Chelativorans sp. AA-79: one gene and its partner. The protein of the gene in region 2 binds, or shares a complex with, the protein of the main gene of each other region. Links are inferred from orthologs where the notes say so. Each region holds a gene or a part of one and is shown on either strand. Other genes may lie near its edges.

Region 1 (8,541 bases), 120 kb from region 2 along the record:
GGGGAAGCGGAACCGGCGTTCCATCCGGAATTGCGCAACAAGAAGAAGGCCGTTTCGAACCGGAAGGGATCGAACGGGTCTTGTGCAACGGCGTTCGCCGGGCAGGCCGACGATCCCGCTGCCAGGGGTCAAAAATCATGCTCGCCCGCGCTCACGAACCAGGTTTTCTCGATCTCTTCACGCCCAAGCTCGTCACGGTGCTGAGGGAAGGCTATGGTCTCTCCTCGCTCAAGGCCGACGCCGTGGCGGGGCTCACCGTCGCCATCGTCGCGCTGCCGCTGTCCATGGCGATCGCCATCGCCTCCGGCGTCGCGCCGGAGCGCGGGCTCTATACCTCAATTATCGGCGGCTTCTTCGTTTCGGCGCTCGGCGGGAGCCGATTCCAGATCGGCGGGCCGGCCGGCGCCTTCATCGTGCTTGTACTTGCCACGGTGCAGATGCATGGGGTGGACGGGCTTATCCTCGCCACATTCCTCTCGGGGCTCCTCCTACTTGCAATCGGCTTTCTGCGATTGGGTACTTTCATCAAATATATACCCTATCCCGTCACGGTCGGCTTCACATCCGGTATCGCCGTCATCATCCTGACCAGCCAGCTCAAGGATTTCCTGGGGCTCACCCTCGAAGGCCAGGAGCCCGGCCCCTTCATCCCCAAGCTGCAGGCGCTCGGTGCGGCCCTGCCGACGCTCAGTCCACCCGCGGTGGGCATCGCCCTCCTCGCTGTCGCGGTCATCCTCGTGTTGCGGCGCTACCGCCCGCACTGGCCGGGCTTTCTCATTGCCGTGGCGCTCACCACGCTCGTCGCCTGGGCCTTTTCGCTGCCGGTGGAGACGATCGGCACGCGCTTCGGCGGCATCCCGCAAGCGCTTCCCATGCCGCATCTGCCGGAGTTGTCGCTGGCAAAGGTCGTTGCCGTCCTGCCGGCGGCGCTCTCATTCACGCTTCTGGGCGGCATCGAAAGCCTGCTCTCCGCCGTGGTGGCGGATTCCATGAGCGGCAGGCGCCATCGTTCCAATGCGGAACTCGTCGCGCAGGGTGCGGCCAATCTCGCCTCCTCGCTTTTCGGCGGCATCTGCGTGACCGGCACCATCGCCCGCACGGCCGCGAATGTGCGCGCCGGCGCGCGGGGGCCCGTCTCCGGCATGCTGCATGCCGCCTTCCTGCTCGTCTTCATGCTGGTCGCTGCGCCACTCGCAAGTTTCATCCCGCTTTCGGCGCTTGCGGCCATCCTCGTGGTCGTCGCCTGGAACATGGCCGAAAAGCACCAGTTCGCTTCCCTTTTCAGGAGCTCGCGCGGCGATGCTCTCGTCCTCCTCGTCACTTTCCTCCTCGTCGTTTTCCGCGATCTGACGGAAGGCATCCTCGTCGGCTTCGCCCTGGGCGCGCTCCTCTTCCTGCACCGCATGTCCAAGGTGATCGAGGTCGACCACGCGCATCCGATCGCGGCAGCCGACAGGCCGGACGACGCGCCTGATGGGGAACCCTATCCGGCCGCGCTGAGGACCGACGAGGACATCGTCGTCTACCGCATTTCCGGTGCCTTCTTCTTCGGCGCAGCGGCGAGTGTCGCAACCGCGCTCGACCGTATGGGCGGCCAGCCGAAAACGTATATCATTGATATATCAGAAGTCGACGTGCTGGATTCCACTGCCGCCGCTACGATCGAGGGTTTTTCCCGCAAGGCCGCATGGCAAGGGGCGAGGGTCTATCTCGTCGGCGCCACGACGCCTATGCGCCATCTCCTGCACAAGCATGGCCTGCACGCGCCCCAGGTGCGCTTCTATCGCGGGTTGGAAGCTGCGTTGAAGGCTGCGAGGAAGGGAAAGAGGACACAATCACCTGCCACGTCATCCCGACGGTAGCGAGGAGCCGCGGACTATTGAACGCGCGGCCGGTTTCCGCAGCAGGCAAGGCGGTGCCGAAAGCGCGTGGTGAAGCATCGGGCCGCAGCCTCACGGGTGCGCCGCCAATGGATTCCCGGCCCCCCTTGCGGTCTGCCGGGATCACGAGTGTGTTATTCGCCCGCCTGCTTTCCCTCCAGCGAATGCCGCATAATGAGCGGCATCTGGCTCATGGTGAAGAGGATTGTGATGGGCATGATGCCCCATACCTTGAAGGCCACCCAGGCATCGGTGGAAAAGGAGCGCCAGACCACCTCGTTCACAACCGCGAGGAAGAGAAAGAAGAGCCCCCAGCGCAGGGTGAGCTTGCGCCAGCCTTCCGCGTCTAGCTTGAAGGCCGAATCGAAGACGTAGCCGAGCAGCGATCTGCCGAAGATGAGGCCGCCCAGCAGCACCGCGCCGAACAGCGCGTTGACGATCGTGGGCTTCATCTTGATGAAGGTCTCGTTGTGCAGGTAGAGCGTCAGCGCGCCGAAGACGAACACCACGACGCCGGAGACGAGCGGCATGATGGGCAGCGTGCGCGTGAGCGACCAGGAGACGGCGAGCGCAATGGCCGTCGCCGCCATGAAAAGCGCGGTGGCGATGAAGAGCGGGCCGCCGAGGCTCCCGAGCGCCGGGATGCGTTCCGCAAGCCATTCGCCGCGCGTGTTGGCGAAGAAGAAGACGAGCAGCGGCCCCAGCTCCAACACCAGCTTCAGGAGCGGGTTCATCGCCTTGCGCTTCGGGTCCGATGGATCGCGCTCGAAGATCGTGTTCTCGTCCGCCACTCAACTTACTCCTGCGATTGCCTTGGCAAAGTCGCCAGCCGAAAAAGGTTCCAGATCGTCGATCCCTTCGCCGACGCCGATGAAATAGACCGGCAGCTTGTGCTTGGCGGCGATGGCCACGAGAATGCCCCCGCGCGCCGTGCCGTCGAGCTTCGTCATCACCAGCCCTGAGACCCCCGCAACATTGCGGAAGATTTCGACCTGATTAAGGGCGTTCTGGCCGGTCGTGGCGTCGAGCGTCTGCAGAACCGTGTGAGGCGCTTCGGGATCGTGCTTGCCGAGCACGCGGACGATCTTTTCCAGCTCCGACATCAGTTCGGTCTTGTTCTGCAGCCGGCCCGCCGTATCGATGATGAGCACGTCGCTTCCCGCCGCCTTCGCCTTCTCGTAGGCGTCGTAGGCAAGGCCCGCCGCATCGGCGCCGAGCTTGGAGGAGACGACCGGCGCGCCCGTCCGCTCGCCCCAGATCTTGAGCTGCTCGATCGCGGCGGCTCGAAACGTGTCGCCCGCCGCCAGCATCACCTTGAGACCGCCCTGGCCGAGCTTGGCGGCGAGCTTGCCGATCGTCGTCGTCTTGCCGGTGCCGTTGACGCCCACCACGAGGATCACGTGCGGCTTGTGGGAGAGATCGAGTTCCAGCGGCAGGGCCACCGGCGTCAGCACCTTCTCGATCTCCTCCGCCATGATCGCCTGCACCTCGGCGCCGGAGACGTCCTTGCCGTAACGGCCCGCCGACAGCGCGTCGGTCACGCGCATCGCCGTCTCGAGCCCGAGATCGGCGCGCAGGAGCACGTCTTCAAGATCCTGCAGCGTGTCTTCGTCGAGCTTCCGCTTGAGGAAGATGCCCGCGATGTTGTCGCGCAACTCGCGCGAGGAGCGAGACAGGCCCTCGCGCAGCCGCTGGAACCAGGGTCTGCGCGGCTCTTCAGGGGTGGGCGCGGGGGCTTCTTCCGCCTTGCGTTCGACCGTCCTGGCGATGGTGACCCGCCCCTGGCGCAAGTCTTCCGCAAGCGTGCTTGCCTGATCCGGTTCTCCCGCAATCTCGGCCTGCGCTTCGACGAAGCCGGGACGGGGGGAGACGGGCGCCGGTGCCTCTTCGGGCGCAAGGGGCGCGGGAAACCCTCCCCCTTCCACTGTGGGCGCGGGGACTTCGGGCGGGGCCGGCGACCGGGACGGCTCCGGCGCCTGCGGAATTTCCGGCGCAGGGCTCGGCGGCTGCTCCGGGACCGGCTGCGGGACCTCCCGAGGCGGCTCCGGCACCTCGGGCGGGGTCTCCGGAGCGGGCTCGGGGATTTCCGGCTGCGGCGGTTCCGGGATTTCGGGGGCGGGCGAAGGCTCCGTCGGTTGCGCCGGCTCCTGCGGCTGGGCCGGCTCGGGCTCCGGCGGCACTTCGGCAGGTTTCCCGGGCTCCGGCTGGGAAGGCGTTTCCGGCGTGATCTCGGGCGTCGGGGTGCTCGTCAGCGCCTCGGCGGGCGCTTCGCCCTCCGCCGGCCTCTCCTCGACCTCCTTCTTGCCGAAAGAGAAAACCTTCTTGATGAAACCGAACGCCATTAAATCCTCAAGCCGCTTCGCGGATGGTTGCCGTCAACCGCTCGCCGTCGTGGCCGGTGACGAAGGCTTCCACGATCTCGCCAGGCCGGCCTGTCTCGATCGCGGCAAGCGTGAAGCCTTCCGTGCGGCCGAGCCCGTCGCGCTCGATCAGGATGCGCTGGCGCGTTCCGCCGAGGCTCACCAGATGCCTTTGGTAGGCGGCGTCACCGGCGGCACGCAGGCGTGCGGCACGTTCCTTCACCATATCGCGCGCCACCTGCGGCATGCGGGCGGCCGGCGTGCCCTCGCGGGGCGAGAAGGGGAACACGTGAAGATGCGTCAGCCCGCACTCCTCCACGATCCGGAGCGAGTTCTCGAACATCTCCTCCGTCTCGGTCGGGAAGCCGGCGATGATGTCCGCGCCGAAGACCACGTCGGGCCTGAGCCGCCGCACCTCTTCGCAGAAGCGGATGGAATCGGCGCGCAGATGCCGCCGCTTCATGCGTTTCAGGACCATGTCGTCTCCGGCCTGGAGCGAAAGATGCAGATGCGGCATCAGCCGCTCCTCCTCGGCAAGCGCCGCCATCAAGTCCGCATCCGCCTCGATGGAATCGATGGAGGAGAGGCGCAGCCGTCTCAGCTCCGGCACCTGCCGCAGGATCGTTCGCACCAGCCGGCCAAGCTTCGGCGTTCCCGGCAGGTCGGCACCGTAGCTGGTCAGGTCCACGCCCGTCAGCACCACCTCGGCATAGCCGTTCTCCACAAGCCGGCGCACCTGGTCAACCACTGCGCCCATGGGCACGGAACGGGAATTGCCGCGGCCGTAAGGGATGATGCAGAAGGTGCAGCGGTGGTCGCAGCCGTTCTGCACCTGCACGAAGGCGCGGGCGCGGCCCTCGATGGCGTCCACCATGTGCGAGGCGGTCTCGCGCACCTCCATGATGTCGTTGACGCGCACCTTCTCGAACCGGTTGATGCCGAAATCGGGCAGGGCGCGGTAGCTGTTTGCCTTCAGCTTCTCCTCATTGCCCAGCACGAGGTCCACTTCGTCCATCGCGCCGAAAGTGCCGGGCTCCGTCTGCGCCGCGCAGCCGGTGACGATGATGCGCGCCTCAGGGTGCTCGCGGCGCGCCTTGCGGATCGCCTGCCGGGCCTGGCGCACGGCCTCCGCCGTCACCGCGCAGGTGTTGACGATCACCGCGCCGCCTTGGAGCGCGGAAAGCCCCGCGGCGTCGGCCTCCCGCTTGATCACCTCGGATTCGTAGGCGTTGAGCCGGCAGCCGAAGGTGAGGACGTCGACCGCCATCAGGCCACCCCTGCCGTCTCGCGCTCCCACGCTCCCGTCTCGGGGTCGAAGCGGCCGGAAAACTCCCACTCCGCAGGCCCGGTCATCATCACGTGGTCGTCGTCGCGCCAGAAGATCTGAAGCGGCCCGCCCGGCAGGTTCACGGTCACGCGCCGGCCCGTGCGGCCGGTGCGGGCGGCCGAGACGGCGGCCGCGCAGGCGGCAGAGCCGCAGGCGAGTGTCAGCCCCGCGCCGCGCTCCCAGGTGCGCATGGTGAGTTCCCCGGGCGAATCCACGCGGGCGACGGTGATGTTGGCGCGCTCCGGGAAGATCGGATGGTTTTCGAGCATCGGCCCGAAACGCTCCAGATCATAGGAGTAGGGATCGTCCTCGACCCAGAATATGGCGTGCGGGTTGCCCATCGAGGCCACGGAGGGCGAATGCAGCACGGGCGCGTCGATCGGACCCACCTGCAACTCGATCTTGCGCGTGTCGCGGAACTCCTCGGCAAGCGGAATCTCCTGCCAGCCGAAGCAGGGCTTGCCCATGTCGACCGAGATCAGACCGGTTTCGTGCTCTTCCGCCGTCAGCACGCCCGCCACGGTCTGGAACGTAAAGGCCCGCCGTCCGGTCTCGGCGGCAAGCGCCTGCACCACGCAGCGCATGCCGTTGCCGCAGGCCTGCGCCTGGCTGCCGTCGGAATTGATGATCTCGACATAACTGTCCGTGCCCGGTAGGCGCGGATCGTGGATCGCCATGATCTGGTCGAAATGTGTGGCCGGGTCGGCAGCGAGCGCGCGCGCGGCGTCCGGGTTCACGCGGCCCGCACGGCCGCGCATATCGGCAACGATGATCGCATTGCCGAGCCCGTTCATCTTCGCGAATGACGCCTGTCCGGCCATAAGGCTCCAATCCCTTCGGGGTTCGGGGCCTATATGGCGGATAGCGGCGGAAATTACCAGATGGCGCGGGGTCTAAGTCAGGCAATCGCGAAGACGCCGAGTACGGCCAGCAGGAAGAGCACGAGCACGATGCCGATCAGGATCTTGACGCCCGTCATCGCCACGCCTGCAAGCGAATTCAAGCCGAGCAGGCCGGCAACGGCTGCTACGATCAAAAGAATGAGTATCCACTCAAGCATCAGAAACCTCTCCGGTTGAAACCGAAGTGTTAACGCGCCCTCCCGCCGCCGGTTCCTCCATCACGGGCGGCAAGGCAAATTTCCACTTTGAAACCGGTTCTTAACCATAGATGGATGTGATAGCTTCCTGATCTCGCCTGGATGGACCAGTCAGGGCGTCATTGGGTAGGCCCAAAACGGAGAGAGGAATGCCGAGTTCGAAAACCGGAGTTTTTGCGATTTCGCTTCTGGCGCTTGCCTTGGCCGGCTGCCAGTCGGAGCGGCTCAACCCGGTGCCAGCGCGCGCGCCGCAACCGCTGCCCGCGGCGCCCTCCGGCACCGTGACCGGCAGCCAGCTTCCTCCGCCCGCACAGCCCGGTGCAGGCGGGTTCCCGCCCGCTCCCGGCCAGACGGGAACCGAGATGGCTGCCGTCGATCCGGCCGGCCAGGCCGCAGCCGCCTCCGCCGCGCCCATCGAGAAGAACAGCCTGCTCGGCTCGTGGAGCGTCAACACGGGCGGCTCGACCTGCCAGATGTTCCTGACGCTCACCAAATACGGCAATTCGTCCCGCGGCGGTACGCGCGGCTGTTCCAACGAGCTTGCCAATATGCGGGCCTGGGATGTCGCCGGCAATCAAGTCGTCGTCTATGATGAAGGCGGCAACACGATCGCTCGCCTTAATTCCACCGGGGCAGGCAGCTATAGCGGCCAGACGACGGGCGGCTCGTCGATCTCGCTTTCCCGCTGAAAGCGGCGTGCGGGCGCGTCGCGCCCGCCTTCCATGGAACGAAAGGTTCTTCGGCCCGTCTCATGTCCCTGCGTGACGTAGAAACCCATCCTTCCGTTGCGCGGCGCTACGCGCATATGGTCGAGACGGGAGCCGTGTCCCGTGACGAGCAGCAGGAGAAGGTCGCGGTCGCGCTCGACGGCCTGATCTCGCGCATCGCGGAGCGTCGGCTCGCCCGCAAGTCCAGCGCGCTGGGCTGGCTTTTCGCCAAAGGCAGGAGAAACAGGGAGCCCGTTACCGGGCTCTATCTTTATGGGGGGGTCGGGCGCGGCAAGACCATGCTCATGGACCTCTTCTTCGAACTCGTGCCGGTGCGGGGGAAAAGGCGCGTCCATTTCAACGCTTTCATGGCCGACGTGCATGACCGTATCGCCGCCCACCGTGCCGCGCTCAAGAACGGGGAAACGCGCGAGACGGACCCGATCCCTCCGGTCGCCGCGGCCCTCGCGAGCGAGGCGTGGGTGCTGTGCTTCGACGAGTTCTCCGTGACCGACATCGCCGACGCGATGATCCTTTCCCGCCTTTTCTCCGCCCTGTTCGCCGAAGGCGTGGTGCTGGTGGCGACCTCGAACGTGGCGCCGGACGATCTTTACCGTGACGGCCTCAACCGCGGCCTGTTCGAGCCCTTCATCGACGTCCTGAAGCGGCATGCCAAGATCATGCATCTCGACGCCGGCACCGACTACAGGCTGGAGAAGCTCAGTCGCCTTCCGGTCTATCTCACGCCGCTGGGCCCCGAGGCCGATCGCACGATGGACGAAGCGTGGGAAGCGGCCGCAGGCGGCCGGGAAGGGCACGAGGAGACCCTGACGGTCAAGGGGCGGAGCGTGGCGGTGCCGAAGGCCGCCGGCCGCGCGGCACGCTTCGACTTCGCCGATCTGTGCAGCAAACCGCTCGGCGCGCGCGACTATCTCGCCATCGCTCAGCGCTTCGACACGGTCTTCATCGACCACGTGCCGGCGATGGACCTTTCGCGACGGAACGAGGCCAAACGCTTCATCCTGCTTGTCGACACGCTCTATGACAGCCGCACGCGGGTGTTCCTCTCCGCCGAAGCGGCACCGGAGGCGCTCTACCGGGCCGCCTCCGGAACGGAGAAATTCGAGTTCGACAGAACCGCCTCGCGGCTTGTCGAGATGCAGAGCCG
Region 2 (8,569 bases):
TTCGGTATCAAGAACGAGGAAAGCCGCATCCAGGTCGAGGCGCTGGCGAAGAACGCGATCGATTTCGGCATCGAATATTACAACGAGGCCGACCGCCGGCAGGGCATCGTGCACATCGTCGGGCCCGAGCAGGGCTTTACGCTTCCCGGCATGACGATCGTGTGCGGCGACAGCCACACCTCCACGCATGGGGCCTTCGGCGCGCTGGCGCACGGCATCGGCACGTCCGAAGTGGAGCATGTGCTGGCCACGCAGACGCTGATCCAGCGCAAGGCCAAGAACATGCTGGTTCAGGTGGATGGCAAACTGCCGGAAGGCGTGACTGCCAAGGACATCATCCTTGCCATTATCGGCGAGATCGGCACGGCCGGCGGCACCGGCCATGTGATGGAATATGCCGGCGAGGCGATCCGCTCGCTCTCGATGGAAGGCCGCATGACGGTCTGCAATATGTCGATCGAAGGCGGGGCGCGCGCTGGCATGATTGCGCCGGACGAGACGACCTATGCCTATATCAAGGACCGCCCCCGCGCACCCAGGGGCCGGGCGTGGGACATGGCGCGTGCCTATTGGGAGACGCTGCACACCGACGAAGGCGCCCATTTCGACCGCGTGGTGAAGCTCGATGCGGCGAACCTGCCGCCGATCGTCACCTGGGGCTCTTCGCCCGAGGATGTGGTCGCCGTCACCAGCGTCGTCCCCGATCCCGATGCGATCGCCGATGAAACGAAACGCCTCTCCAAGAAGCGTGCGCTCGAATATATGGGCCTTGCGGCCGGCACGAAGATCACTGATATCGCACTGGACCGCGTCTTCATCGGCTCCTGCACCAATGGCCGCATCGAGGATTTGCGCGCGGTGGCAAGGATTGCGGAAGGCCGCAAAGTGCATGAGCGGGTCAACGCCATGATCGTACCCGGTTCCGGTCTCGTGAAGGCACAAGCCGAAGCCGAGGGTCTCGACAAGATCTTCATAAAGGCGGGTTTCGATTGGCGCGAACCCGGCTGCTCCATGTGCCTTGCCATGAATGACGATCGGCTGAAACCTGGCGAGCGCTGCGCTTCCACCTCAAACCGAAATTTCGAGGGCCGCCAGGGCTTCAAGGGCCGCACGCATCTGGTCTCGCCGGCCATGGCAGCGGCGGCTGCTATCGCCGGCCATTTCGTCGACATCCGGGAGTGGAGATAGAGGCGGCAGGCGCCACCTTTGCCTCTCCCCTGCGGGAGAGGCAAAGGCGCACCACTACTCCGCCAGGTGCCCGAACGCCGCAACCACCTCCTCATAGACTTGCCGTTTGAAGGGCACGACGAGCTTTGGAAGCTCGCGCATCGGCTTCCACGCCCAAGCATCGAATTCAGGCTCATGGTCACCCGGGGGCGGGTTGATGGCAATTTCGCTTTCCGCTCCCTCGAAACGAAAAGCGAACCATTTCTGCTTCTGCCCGCGATATCGGCCCTTGAGCGCCTTTCCAACCAAATGCTCGGGCAGGTCGTAGGTAATCCATCCCGGCGTCTCGGCAAGGAAGGAGACGGTGCGTATGCCTGTCTCCTCATAAAGCTCGCGGCGGGCCGCCGCGAGCGGATCCTCACCTTCGTCGATGCCGCCTTGCGGCATCTGCCACAGCATGGCGGCTCCTTCCATTTCGCTCGACCGCTCCATGATGCGCCGCCCGGCCCAGATGTTACCTGCTTCGTTGAGCACCATCACGCCCACGCAGGGCCTGTAGGGCAGGTCTTTCGCCCGGATTCCCTTTGCCATAGCCTCTCACCCCCGCTCCGGATCAACTGCGACCGCGGAAAGAGGCACAAGTTCGATGCCCCGCTTCCGCACTTCACCGGCCCACGACGAAACCGCGTCCACGGTGGTTTCCAGCGCGGAGCCGGCACCAACGGCGAAGCCACGCGCCCGCGCGATCCGCTCCAGTTCGTCGAGCTTTTCCAGAATCGCCCCGCGATCCCGGTCCTGATCGATGACCTCGTCTGCAGAGGCAAACGGAACCCCTTTCGCAAGAGCCAGTTCCTCAGCGAGGCTCCGCGCCGATGTACCATCATCGAAATAGAGAAGCCCGCGGCGTCCGAGTTCCTCCATGAACGGGTTCATGGCACTCCGGTCTGCCGTGAAGCGTGCGCCCATATGGTTCATCACGCCCGTATAATTGGTGATGCGTGACAGAACCCAGTGAAGATTTCGGGTGGTTTCCTCCGGTGCAGCACCCGTAAGCAAAGTGTGGCGGCCAAGATTGCTCGCTGGATATCCGAAGGGCTCCAGTGGCACCTGCATGACGATCTCGTGCCCCTCGCGACGTGCCGTCTGCATCCAGCGCATGAGGCTGTTGCCGAGCGGTGCGAAGCCGAGAGTGATTTCTGGCGGCAGCTTTTCGATGGCCTCGTTCGTACCGGTCTGCGAAATGCCGAGACCCCCGATCACGATGGCGATGCGTGCGCCCTTGGCGCCCGACCAAGGCCGGGCATAGGCATCGAAAGGCCGAAGCCCATCGGCACCGCGCACCGGCAGCGGTCCGGCCTCTGCCTGTTCTATCAACGCGCGGTCGGGAAGATGGGCGATGCGCGGGTTCTGGCCGATCGTCGAGGGATCGCGGACGACAATGATGTTTCTGCTGGCAGCCGGCGAGGCTTCCGGATCGATGTGAACGATGGCGGCTTCGGGCACGGCGGGAGTGAGGCTTTGAGCCAGCGCCTCCTCCTTTTCGGCCTTCGATGCCGGATCGGCGGGCAGCTCTGCTGCCGGTTTCGATACAACGGATGGAGACGCAGGAAAGAACCGGTCCCACAGCAGGACCGTCCCGGAAACGCCCAGCACCGCTACGGCGCAGATAGCGAGAAAAATGGCTCCCCTCGGCCGACGATGCTTGGATGCATCGCCCGACGGCCTCTCCTGACCAAGCGGCTCGTCGAGTTCATTGCGAGCAGGTTCCATGCGCTCCCGCGTTCACCCCGAATCGTCGCTGGCCAAGCAGTGCGGCGCATCCCGCGAGGGATGCGCCGCTTCTCTTACTGCTGATTCATGACCGCCTTGTCGGAGCTTGGCGGAAAGGCCGGATCCTTCTTTACGCCGCGCAGGAGGTCGAGCGCATAGGCAAGCTGCAGGTCCTCGGCAGGATCCTGCGGCACGTAGGCGATCGAGCCGGAGCCCTCGTCGTCCTCTGCCTCGCCTCGGATATGGCCGCGCAGCTCCGATTCGCCGCGCGACAGATCGGCGCCTTGCAGATCCTCCGGCAGCGGCTGATCGACCTTGATATCCGGCGTGATGCCCTTGCCCTGGATCGACTGGCCGGACGGCGTGTAGTAGAGCGCCGTCGTCAGCCGCAGCGCGCCGTTCTCGCCGAGCGGAATGATCGTCTGGACCGAGCCCTTGCCGAAAGACCGGGTTCCGACGAGCGTGGCGCGGCGATGGTCCTGCAGGGCGCCGGCAACGATCTCCGAAGCGCTGGCCGAGCCACCATTGATAAGCACAACCAGCGGCTTCCCGTCCGTAAGGTCACCGGCCTGGGCGCTGAACCGGGAGATATCCCTGGATTCGCGGCCTCGGGTCGAAACGACCTCGCCGCGCTCCAGGAACGCGTCGGAAACATTCACTGCCTGATCGAGCAAACCGCCGGGGTTGAGACGAAGATCGAGAACATAGCCCTTCAGCTCATCGTCGGGCACCTCTTTACGGATGTCATCGATCGCCTGGCGCAGATCGTCCGTCGTCTTCTCCGTGAAGGATGTGATCTTGAGATAGCCCACATCGCCCTCGACACGGTATTTGACTGCCTTCACCTTGATGGTGTCGCGGATGATCGTGAAGCTCAGCGGCTTATTCTGGCCCTCGCGAAGGACTGTGAGCTCGATGGGCGTGTTGACGAGACCGCGCATCTTGTCGACGGCATCGTTCAGCGTCATACCACGAACTTCCTCGCCATCGATCTTCTCGATCAGATCGCCGGCAAGGATGCCGGCACGCGCTGCCGGCGTGTCGTCGATCGGCGAAACCACCTTGACGAGCTCGTTCTCCATCGTCACCTCGATGCCGAGGCCTCCGAATTCTCCCTTCGTCTGCACGCGCATGTCCTGCGCTGCGTCGGCATTGAGATAGGAGGAGTGCGGATCAAGCGATGTGAGCATGCCGTTGATGGCGCTCTCCACGAGCTGCTTGTCGTCCGGCGGCGTCACATATTGTGCACGCACCCGCTCGAAGATGTCGCCGAAGATAGCGAGCTGCCGGTAGGTTTCGGTGTCCGCAGCATTGGCTGCCGTGCCATTCGTGCCGTAGACGAGGCTCACGGCAGAAGCGCCCATCAGCGCGCCGGCGAACAAGAGCGACAATTTACGAATCATTTCCCGTCCTTCCAGAGAGTTCCCGAGCCCACCAGAGCTTCGGGTCTATGGGTTTCCCGTCTTTCCTGAATTCTACATATAGTTCCGGCACGGCACCATCCAAAGTTGAAGCCGCAATACTCGCCAACCGCGCCTCGCCCATCATGCCAACCGGCTCTCCAGCCAGGACCGACTGTCCCAGCGAGACGTTGAGCCGGTCCATTCCTGCCAGCACAATATGATAGCCGTCGCCGGGGTTCAGTATCAATAGCTGACCGTATGACCGGAACGGTCCCGCATAAAGCACCATCCCATCCACTGGAGCCGTAACGATTGCGCCCGATTGTGTCCTTAGAATGTCGCCCTTGAGGCTGCCGCCCGTTCCGTCATCCTCTCCGAAGTGCTTTGCGAACTCACCCGAAACAGGGAGCGGGACGAGACCCGCCCGCTCTGCAAAAGGCAGTGCCTCGGAGAGCAGGTTTTCGCCGGTCTGTCGCTTCGCCTCGAGAATCCTGCGCAAGGATTCGATTTCCTTCTCGAGAGACGATATCAGCTCCTGGAGGCTTGTTGCGCGATCCGCAAGTGCAGACGCCTGTTCGCGCTCGGCTTTCATCTGCGCTTCCGCGTTCGCCTGCATGCGGCCTTTCTCGGCCAGAAGCAGCGTCAACCGCTCCTTCTCCTCCGCATGCTCCGTCCTCTTGGCCTGAAGCCGCTCCTGCTCGGCGGTGATCGAGGTCTTCACCCGGGTCAGTGCGTCAAGGTCGGCGACGAGAAGTTCCGTCTCCGAGCGCAGCTCCGGCACCACGGCGCCGAGCAGAATGGCGCTACGCACGGAAGCCAACGCGTCCTCGGGTCGCACCAGAAGCGCCGGCGGCGGGTTGAGACCCATGCGTTGCAAGGCACCCAGCACTTCGGCCAAGGTCCCACGGCGGCTGGCAAGCGAAACCCGGATCTCCTGCTCCTGAGCTCCGAGATCCCGCAGCCGCCCCTGGATTTCAGCAACATCCTCGCCCAGCTTGCGCTCCGTCTTCACAGCCTGGATGAGCGCGGTCGTCAGCGCCGCACTGTCATCCTTGATAGCGGCGATCTCGGCGGCGATCTCGGCCTGCCGCTTCTCCGAAAGTGCTATTTGCTGGGAGAGCTGGCGATATTTCTCCACGCTCTCGTTCTGCTTCAGTTCGAGACTATCCACGGTCTGCGAAAGGGCGGGGGCGGCAAAAAGGCCAGCCAGCGCGAAAGCCGCCAGGAGCAGGGCTCGTCCAAGATGGCCGACCTGTGGCACCTTCACCTCTCCGTCACAAGAATTCTCTCGCGCTAGCCTAGGAATAGATCGTTAACGAAGCATCAACCATGGTCGGTGCCCCGGTTCAATCGTGCAACCCTCCCAGGGTAAAATTATGCGGGCGGCATGCCTTCCATGCCACACCTAGGGCACCAGATTTCAGTTGGTAGCATCCTGCAGGCGCACCTGTTGCGTTTCGGCGCCAGGTGGAATTTCCCGCATAAATGCGGAAAACGAGAAGAGAGAGCGTCCTTTGTGCGCCCAAATGGACACGCGGCGCTCTAGTCGCGGTGATAAGGATGGCCCGAAAGAATGGTCACCGCGCGGTAGAGCTGTTCGGCCAGCATGACACGCACGAGCTGGTGTGGCCATGTCTGTGCGCCGAAGGCGATGCTGAGGTCGGCCTTCGCGCCGAGGCTCTCGTCGTGACCATCCGGACCGCCGATGGCAAGGGTGAGCTGCCGGGCTCCGGCATCGCGGAAGGAGGCAATCCTGTCGCCGATCTCCCTGGAGGAGAAATTCTTCCCATGCTCATCGAGCAGGATCAGAACGCCGCCCTCGGCAAGGTCAAAAAGCTTGCGCCCTTCCTCCTTCCTTCGTTCGGCGGCTGTCTTGGCCCGACTTTCGGGATTCTCGGAAACACCGGAAAATTCCAGGCCCACGGCCGGGCCGGCCTTCGCCAGGCGCTGGAAATAGCGTTCGGCAAGCTCCCGCTCCGGGCCGGCCTTCATGCGGCCGATGGCATGGACGATGGTACGGATTGGAATCCCCGCTTGGTTTCATCCGCCGCCGGCATTCCCGCACACGGCCGAGGGCAACAGACAGCCGGTTCCGGCGATCACCGGGCTCAAAAAACACCAGCGATCCGACAAGCGAATCAGGATCGCCCCCAGAGCCCGTCGGTCCGCCTGGTCCGCTGCCGCGACCTTATTGTTCCGGAGACCTGATCACGGCTTCCGGCCAGTCCTGCCTCAAGCCGCGAACGGCTCCTAATGAAGCGTCTCGTCCTCCAGGTCCGGAGCCTGCCACATCTTCTCGATGTTGTAGAACTCACGGACCTCCGGGCGAAACACATGAACGATAATGTCGCCCGCGTCGATCAACACCCAGTCGGCGCCCGACAGGCCTTCCACCCGCGCATTGCCGAAACCGGCATCCTTCATGGCGCGGATAAGGTGCTCCGATACGGCCGCTACATGACGGTGCGACCGGCCGGAGGCTACGATCATGTAGTCCGCCAGCGGAGACTTGCCCTGAATGTCGATGGAAACGATATCTTCCGCTTTCGAGTCTTCCAGACTCTGGAGCGCTGCTTCTAAGGCGCGTGACAGGCTCTCTTCGCGTGTCCCGGCCGGCGAAGGCAAGATGGCTGCCTTCCTCTGAAGTGCTGTTCTCAGTGTCTTTCCTTTCCAATAAGAACAACGAAATCGCGCAGCACATACTGCACGATAACCTATAGATAGGCAGACAAGCTTGTCAGTTTCAAGACAAGTTCTCCTTCTCGTGAGGGAAAGGCGTCGGTAGAAGGGGCGTTCCCTGCCGCTTCCGCTCGGCTCTGCCGCGGACATGTGCTTACGGCAGTCGCCTCGGTTCCTTTCCGGGCCGGTCCCCCGGCTGATCGTTTCCGCCGGCCGGAGATTTTCGCCAGCCGGCTTCCGCGCGCAGCGCGGTGGAAGAAAGCGAGGAGCGCGGCCCGTGAATGAAGGTCCAGGCGGGCGGCTTGATGCGGGCAAGAAGAGGCGCGTCCGCCTCGTCGATGCGCGCGTGGTCGAAGGCCTTGGCCATGGTGGAAGAGAGAAAGGACAACGTCGCCCCAGGCCGGTCGATCACGGCGATCGGCACGCTGCGTACGATCGTCCGCCACCGCTCCCAGCGATGGAACGTGCGCAGGCTGTCCGCGCCCATGATCCAGACGAAATGGACACCCGGATTGCGCGCCTGCACGATCTCGACCGTGTCGGCCGTGTAGCGGATGCGGTATCCGGCCTCGAAGGCGGTGATCTTGATGCGCGGGTCGGTCACGCAGGCTTCCGAGCGCGCAATTCGCTCGGAAAGCGGCGCCAGCCCGCTGTGGTCCTTCAGCGGATTGCCGGGCGATACCATCCACCAGAGCTGATTGAGCTCGAGTCGCCGAAGCGCCGTCTCGGCCACCAACGCGTGCCCGGCATGGGGCGGGTTGAAGGAGCCGCCGAAAAGTCCCACCGCCATGCCCTTCTCCACATGCGGCATGCGCAGGTAATGCGCCTGAATTTCCTCCCCCGCCGAAACCACGGTTTCAGGGCCTTGTCTGGCCGGTGCCGCGCACACGGTATTTGAAGGAGGTGAGCTGCTCGACGCCCACCGGCCCGCGTGCATGCATCTTGCCGGTGGCGATGCCGATCTCCGCGCCCATACCGAACTCGCCGCCATCGGCGAACTGGGTCGAGGCGTTGTGAAGCAGGATGGCCGAGTCGATCTCGTTGAAGAAGCGCTCCACGGCGACAGTATCCTCGGCCACGATGGCCTCCGTATGATGGGAGGAATAGATCTCGATGTGTTCGATGGCTCCGGAAATGCCGTCGACCAGCTTCACCGAGATGATCGCGTCCAGGTATTCGGTGCGCCAATCCTCTTCCGACGCGGGCTTCGCCTTTGGAAAGCGCTCGCACACTCCCTCATCGCCGCGGATTTCGCAGCCGGCGTCGGCAAGCGCTTCAAGGACGGGCACGAGATGGGTCTCGGCCGCCACCCGATCAACCAGCAGCGTTTCCGCCGCGCCGCAGATGCCTGTCCGCCGCATTTTGGCGTTGACTGCGATGGGTACCGCCATGTCGAGTCTGGCCGACCTGTCGATATAGAGATGGCAGATGCCTTCAAGATGGGCGAAGACCGGCACACGCGCTTCGTTCTGCACGCGCTCGACGAGACTGCGTCCTCCTCGCGGCACGATCACGTCCAGATTGCCGTCGAGGCCTTTCAGCATCTCGCC

Evidence for each region.
Region 1: the proteins of PVE73_RS02060 (region 2) and dapF are in contact, whole or in part, in a solved structure (PDB 5YGU), measured with the Escherichia coli proteins. The link is inferred for Chelativorans sp. AA-79 from one-to-one orthologs.

What each region holds. Positions count from the first base shown.
Region 1 is NZ_CP120361.1:536,913-545,453, forward strand. The notes cover bases 4,448-7,236. They hold dapF (diaminopimelate epimerase), read right to left. Parts: upstream 6,389-7,236; coding sequence 5,507-6,388; downstream 4,448-5,506. Other genes in these bases: mtaB (tRNA (N(6)-L-threonylcarbamoyladenosine(37)-C(2))-methylthiotransferase MtaB), read right to left, coding at 4,448-5,507; PVE73_RS02690 (DUF1328 family protein), read right to left, coding at 6,466-6,627; PVE73_RS02695 (protease inhibitor Inh/omp19 family protein), read left to right, coding at 6,816-7,236. Also shown: PVE73_RS02665 (SulP family inorganic anion transporter), read left to right, coding at 138-1,862; PVE73_RS02670 (septation protein A), read right to left, coding at 2,015-2,614; signal recognition particle-docking protein FtsY, read right to left, coding at 2,672-4,222; more of mtaB, read right to left, coding at 4,230-4,447; more of PVE73_RS02695, read left to right, coding at 7,237-7,355; cell division protein ZapE, read left to right, coding at 7,418-8,541. UniProt on the Escherichia coli protein: Involved in the succinylase branch of the L-lysine biosynthesis and in the biosynthesis of the pentapeptide incorporated in the peptidoglycan moiety. Catalyzes the stereoinversion of LL-2,6-diaminopimelate (L,L-DAP) to meso-diaminopimelate (meso-DAP).
Region 2 is NZ_CP120361.1:418,467-427,035, forward strand. The notes cover bases 1-2,817. They hold PVE73_RS02060 (RNA pyrophosphohydrolase), read right to left. Parts: upstream 1,759-2,817; coding sequence 1,243-1,758; downstream 1-1,242. Other genes in these bases: leuC (3-isopropylmalate dehydratase large subunit), read left to right, coding at 1-1,188; PVE73_RS02065 (divergent polysaccharide deacetylase family protein), read right to left, coding at 1,765-2,817. Outside these bases: more of PVE73_RS02065, read right to left, coding at 2,818-2,937; PVE73_RS02070 (S41 family peptidase), read right to left, coding at 3,012-4,340; PVE73_RS02075 (peptidoglycan DD-metalloendopeptidase family protein), read right to left, coding at 4,330-5,601; 23S rRNA (pseudouridine(1915)-N(3))-methyltransferase RlmH, read right to left, coding at 5,883-6,362; rsfS (ribosome silencing factor), read right to left, coding at 6,591-6,965; PVE73_RS02090 (nicotinate-nucleotide adenylyltransferase), read right to left, coding at 7,174-7,830; PVE73_RS02095 (glutamate-5-semialdehyde dehydrogenase), read right to left, coding at 7,877-8,569. UniProt on the Escherichia coli protein: Master regulator of 5'-end-dependent mRNA decay.